2 regions of the Brevibacillus sp. TJ4 genome follow, and region 1 is predicted to be linked to the other one. Evidence: riboswitches for the same ligand, from Rfam matches in the RefSeq annotation. Region 1 holds a riboswitch; the other holds the start of a gene.
The links. A riboswitch is a leader RNA that binds a small molecule or an ion and turns the genes downstream of it on or off. The one in region 1 is predicted to bind cyclic di-GMP.
Positions count from the first base shown of each region.

Region 2: it holds a riboswitch for cyclic di-GMP, as region 1 does, so the genes downstream of both, ACAF76_RS00900 (methyl-accepting chemotaxis protein) here and ACAF76_RS01845 (DUF5317 domain-containing protein) in region 1, are expected to answer to the same signal.

Region 1 is NZ_CP185865.1:410,775-413,984, forward strand. It holds gene argF (ornithine carbamoyltransferase) at 1-937, shown strand, start outside; gene carB (carbamoyl-phosphate synthase (glutamine-hydrolyzing) large subunit) at 1-21, shown strand, start outside; cyclic di-GMP riboswitch class II at 1,031-1,114, shown strand; gene ACAF76_RS01845 (DUF5317 domain-containing protein) at 1,366-1,917, shown strand; gene ACAF76_RS01850 (HD-GYP domain-containing protein) at 1,901-3,210, shown strand, end outside.
Region 2 is NZ_CP185865.1:196,796-200,005, reverse strand. It holds gene ACAF76_RS00900 (methyl-accepting chemotaxis protein) at 1-1,572, opposite strand, end outside; cyclic di-GMP riboswitch class I at 1,653-1,750, opposite strand; gene ACAF76_RS00895 (IS1182 family transposase) at 2,074-3,210, shown strand, end outside.

The DNA of each region.
Region 1 (3,210 bases):
CTTGCCGTTAAGCAAGCATAAAGGAAAAGATTTGCTTCGTATCGACGAGTTCGACGGCCAGGAGCTGATGGAGCTGCTGCAGCTCGCTTCGCACATCAAGCAGCTTCAGCAGCATGGTCAGCCCTTCCAGCCGCTGCAAGGCAAGACGCTGGGAATGATCTTTGACAAGGCTTCGACCCGCACTCGGGTTTCGTTTGAAGTCGGCATGTACCAGTTGGGCGGCATGGGCATGTTCCTCAGCGGAAAAGAATTGCAGCTCGGACGGGGAGAGCCGATCAGCGACACGGCGAAGGTGCTCTCCCGCTACGTCGACGCCATTATGATCCGCACGTTCTCTCACGCATACGTGGAAGAGCTGGCATTGCACGCTTCGATCCCGATCATCAACGGACTGACCGACCTGTACCATCCCTGCCAGGCGCTGGCAGACCTGCTGACGATCTGGGAGCAAAAGGGCAAGCTGCAAGGCGGCAAGCTGGCCTATGTCGGAGACGGCAACAACGTAGCCAATTCGCTCGTGCTGGCAGCAGCGCTCGTCGGTATGGATGTACGCGTCGCAACCCCGGTCGGCTACGAAATGGAAAGCGGCATCGCCCAGAAAGCCAAGGAATACGCACAGCAAAGCGGCGGCAAGCTGCTGATTACCCATGATCCGGTGGAAGCTGTGGCTGGAGCGGATGCCGTCTACACGGACGTCTGGACCAGCATGGGCTTTGAAGCGGAAAATGAGGTTCGCCTGAAGGCATTTGCCCAATACCAGGTGAACGAGCAGCTCACCGCTCACGCCGACCGCGAGCACGTTTTCTTGCACTGCCTGCCTGCACATCGCGGCGAAGAAGTGACAGCAGGCGTCATCGACGGACCGCGTTCATTCATTTTCGACCAGGCGGAGAACCGCCTTCACGCGCAAAAAGCTGTTTTGGCAGCGCTGGTGTGAGAATAGTTCTAGTTCAATAGCATCATTATTTTGGTTTTTCCCAATAGAGCCCAAATCTGTGATTGCCGAAATTTGTCAGATAGTTATAAAATATAGACAAGAAGATGCAATGAAGTACAGACAGTATTTGGTCGCTTTGTCTGTATGGAGCGAGTAGCGAATCCGCCCTTTCCCCCAAGCATGGAAAGGAACTTTGGTAGAGGCTGTATTTGGTCGCTTGGCCTCTATCCGATACAGTAGCGAACCCGGCTTTCTCCATTTCTAGAAAAAGGAGGGGGATCAGGATGAAAAAATGGATCACTGCGATCTTGATGGTGGTTGCCATCGTAGCTGCTACTTCGGCAAACTTCCACATTGGCTAATAACGGAAAAGAAAAACACCGCTTGCTTTGCAGTGGTGTTTTTTCTTAAACTTGGGGGAACTTTCGATGCTATTGGACGTCATTCTCGCTTCATTCCTCGTGGCCTTGCTGCGGGGAGGAAGGGTCAAAGAACTGCCAAAGTTCAACCGGGTGTATTTGCTGGTTGTCACGATTGCGCTTCAGATTTGTGCTGCCTTTTTTCCGCTCCAGGGCGGGGTGTTTATCTCGATTGCGTACGTGTTTATCCTGGCGTTTCTCCTGTCGAACCGGCAGTATGAAGACATGCGCATTTTTAGTGTCGGGTGGTTTTTGAACGCCATTGCGATCTGGACCAACGGCGGAAAGATGCCGATCGATCTGGAGCAGGCGAGCAAGCTGCCGTACGATTTGGAGCCGGTGATAAACGGCACCAATTTCAAACACAACGTACTGACGGAAAGCTCCAACTTTCCGTTCCTGACAGATGTTATTTACATGCCTTTTATCATTCCGAGAGTGATTAGTATCGGGGACATTTTTATTATGCTGGGTGCCTTTTTGCTTGTACAACGTCTCATGGACAAACCGATTTCTCTACTACAACTCCGAGAAGGTAAAAGCTATGCGACAAAAAATTGATGTTGGGTTCATGGTCAAGGGCTTCGTGGTGCAAGTAGGCTTTGTACTAGCTGCCATCAGCATCTTTTACACCTCCTTGCCCGCGTGGGAGCCCAGGGAAACATGGGGAGTATTGTTTGCCTATACTCTCCTCACCATCTTTTCCTGTTTTGCGCCGATCCGATACTCCAAAACGATCCTGACGGTAAACAACGCAGTCATTTTTTCGGGAATTCTTCTGTACGGGCTGGAGGTCGGGGTATGGGCGGCCGTTATTGAAGCTCTGATTATCGCATTTCTGGTACGCTTTAACTTGCTGAAAACGCTGATCAATTCAGGTCAATTGCTGATGACGATCTGGACGGTGGCGGTCGTAAACGAGTGGCTGGGAAGCTGGGAGTTGTCCCCGATCCTCTCCGATCTGCTGCTCGCCGTCCTGTACTGGTTTGTCAATTTGATCCTGTGTGGGCTCGGTATTTCCTATTTTTATCGGACAAGCTGGTTTGCTACGATTCGGGACATGGCCCGAGGGTTTACCTCTACCTATCTGCTTCTGATGGTACTGGCAGGCATCGGGGCACGGCTGTTTGAATCATACGGTGTCCTTGCGCTGATACCGATGCTCATCGCCTTGCTTACGATCAGCTTCGTGTTTCACCAATATTATGAAAGTGTGCAAAAGCTTCAGCAAAAAGTAGAAGAAGTGAAAAACCTCAACCATGGCTTCCTCACGACGATGGCTGCCGCGATTGACGCCCGTGACCACTACACGAGCGGTCACTCCATGCGTGTGGCGCATTGGGGCCGGGAGATCGCCAGGCAAATCGGATTGCCCCCAGAAAAAGTAGAGGAGGTATACTTCGGCGGTATCCTGCATGATATTGGCAAGATCGGGATTGAAGATGAAATTCTCAATAAACAAGGGAAATTAACACCGGAGGAATACGATAAGATCAAACAGCATACGGTGATTGGATATGAAATCGTCAAGAAGGCCGGGATGTTTCACGAACTGCTTCCCGCGATCCGTTCCCACCATGAGCGCTTCGACGGAAAAGGCTATCCGGATGGTCTCGCAGGTGAGGAGATTCCGCTGATTGCCCGGATTTTGGCTGTATCCGACTCGTTCGACGCGATGGTAGCGGACCGTCCGTATCGCAAAGGCTTGCCGCTGGAAGTCGCGTTGCAGGAGATCAGGCGCGGGGCGGGAACGCAATTTGACCCGGAACTGGCGCACCACTTTGTGCATATTATCAACCAGCTCCCTCCGGGGGAACTGGAGGGCATGCTCGGGCAGCAAGACAGCCCCGAGGT
Region 2 (3,210 bases), 210 kb from region 1:
CGCCTCCGACTGATGGGCGAGGTTTTTCACTTCTCCCGCTACGACGGCAAAACCGCGTCCGTGCTCGCCCGCTCTCGCCGCTTCGATCGAGGCGTTGAGCGCGAGCAGGTTGATCTGCCCGGTCAACTGGCTGATCGTATCCAAAATGCCCCCGATTTCCTGGGAACGTCCGCTCAGTCGTTCGATGACAGTCGAAGCGTTGTTTGTAGCCTCGCCGATGTTGTTCATTTGAAGCACTGCCTGTTCCACGGCAGTCGCCCCTTGCTCTGCCTGTTCGGTAGACTCGCGGGCTGCCTCGGAAACCTGGGAAGAAGTTTCCGCGATTTTGGTGATTCCACTCGCCATGTCGTTCATGGAAATCGCCACATCCTGCGAACTTACTGCCTGAGCCTGCGCTCCTTTGGCAATCTGAGCGATCGCGGAACCGATTTGCTCGACTGTGCTCGTCGTGTGATTGATTCCGGTGGAGACCTCTTTTGTATAACGGAGCACGTGATCCGAAGAGTGCGATACCCCTTCGATCAGATCCTTCAAATGAGAGACTGTCTTGTTAAAGTCGCGAGAGAGAACGGCAATTTCGTCTTTTCCTTCGACGGACACCGCCTCTGTCAAATTCCCCTGCGCGACCACGTTTACAGCCTTGTTCAGACGCTGGATCGGCCTGACGACGCCTCTTGCTGTCAGGTAGGAGAGAACCAGACCTACCAGCAACACCACTGCCGAGATGAGCAGCAGAGTGAAGAACAACTGATTCACTGCTTTATGCAATTCATTCTCCGGAGCGGTGACAAATACACCCCATCCCAGGCTCGTAGGGGCATAGGAGGCAAACTGGTCAGCGGACCCGTCCGTGTAGTTGATCAATCCTTTGCCGCCCTCCTGAATACTTGCATATGCGCTCTTCAATTCCTCGACCGAAGATTCCAGAATCGTTCCTTGCAGAATCAATTCTTCATCAGGATGCCAGATGTAGGTTCCCGCCTTGCTGACCAGAAAGGCGTAGCCCGTTTCGCCGAACGCTTCCTCGGAGACCTCTTTCTGGATCTCATTGATCGGAATGGTCGACCCCACATAACCGTATTGGCGGTTGTCTTTCATCAGCGGATAAATAATCGTCACGATGTTGTTGCCAGTTCGCTGCGAGGTCACCGGTTCCGAGACGATAATTTTCCCTTCCCCTTTAGACGCTTCCTTGAAGTGAACGCGGTCAGACGGGTTGGTCTCCTCCCCCCGAAAGTTGATGACCTTCGTACCGCTCAGGTCATACGAGAAAAAGAAAGTTTCAAACTCCGGGTTCTTTGTCTGGGCAGTTTGAATCAGCTTCAGGTCCTGATCAAACTGATTGTCCTCGGAGATCATTTCGCTAACGGTTTCCACGATGGCGATTTTTTCCTTGAAGAAGCTGTCAATTCTCGTGGACAGGCTTTCCGCCGCCATCTCTGCCTCCTTGTTCAGACTGGCAGACAAGAAACTGGATGAACTCATGTAGCTTGCACCACATACGACAGCCAAGCTGACTGCCAACAACAGACTCATCAGAAGCATCAACTTTTTTCGTAAACTAAGATACATAAGTGCTGAGTCCCTCCTGCATGTAATGTGTGAAAACAAAAAAGAAGACGCCAAACGGCAGCCTTCTTCCCTCGCCTCGGTTTGGCAACCCGGCTGTCATAGCATGTGACAATCGTCACATATCCGTAGACCCGTGGCTTTGCGTCCCTGTCTTTCAACAGGTTTGCCTTTATCTCCATTTTTGTCCAGATTGATATTATGTTCAATATAACATAAAAGTTGGTAAGTTTGATTAATAAATAATAAAATTTTCCCGATTTTTGTTTACCATTTGTAAAAAAAGACCACCGATGTTAATAGGTGGCCAATCTGTCAGGAAAGTGGCTTGTCCCGGGGAAAGCAGGTTTTTCCCGCCGAAATGGGCTCCATCATACAAAAAACCCCGTTAATAAAAACGGGCCAGCCTGTAGACAAAGTTCCGTAAGGAACAGGGTCTGCAGGCTTTTTTGTTGAATATAGAACATGTTACGTTTTCAAAAGTTATTTTTTAGAGGTGGCATTATGCTTAATAAGCAAGAGGCCGAAGGGCGTTATCAGATATCTGCATTCTCGCTAGATGAGTTGGTGCCAGAAGATCATCTCGTAAGAAAAATTGAAAATGCAATCGACTTTTCGTTCATCTATGACTTGGTGGAAAGCCTCTACTGTCATGACAATGGCAGACCCAGTGTTGACCCTGTAGTCTTAGTTAAAATTGCTTTCATCCAATATATTTTTGGAATTCGTTCCATGCGACAAACGATTAAAGAGATCGAAACCAATGTTGCCTATCGGTGGTTTATTGGCTATGATTTCAGTCAGCCCATTCCCCATTTCACGACCCTAGGCAAGAACTATGTTCGCCGTTTTCGGGATACTCAACTCTTCGAGTCGATCTTCCTTCGAATATTGGAGGAGGCGGTTCATCATGGATTCGTGAAGCCTGATGTGCTTTTCATTGATGCTACGCATGTAAAAGCCAGTGCGAATAAGCATAAATACGTGAAAGAAATCGTTGAAGAACAAGCGAAGAAATATCAAGAGCTGCTGGACGAAGAAATCAATCAGGATCGTATTGCACATGGAAAGAAGCCCCTTGAAAAAAAGACAGAAACTTCGAAGAAGGAGGTGAAAGTCAGCACAACTGACCCGGATTGCGGATTGTTTGTAAAAGGGGAAAAGGAACGTGTATTTGCTTATAGTTTTCATACAGCATGTGATCGAAATGGATTTGTGCTTGGTGCCAAGGTAACGCCAGGCAATGTGCATGACAGTCAGGTTTTTGAGGATGTTTTGAATCAAGTGCGAAAGACGTTTGCACAGCCTCAAGCTGTGGCAGTGGACTCGGGATACAAGACGCCTTACATCAGTAAAACACTCCTTGATGACCAGATTCGCCCCGTTATGCCCTACACAAGACCACGCACCAAAGAAGGTTTTTTTAAAAAGCACGAATATGTGTATGATGAATATTTCGACTGCTACATCTGCCCGAACGAGCAAATCTTAACATATGAGACAACAAACAAGGATGGGTACCGTATCTATCGATCAAATTCTCAAGTTTGCCGAAGTTGTCCGTTCTTGAAACAATGCACGGAAAGTAAAGACTACACAAAGAGAGTGAGTCGCCACATCTGGGCTGATTACCTCGAAGAG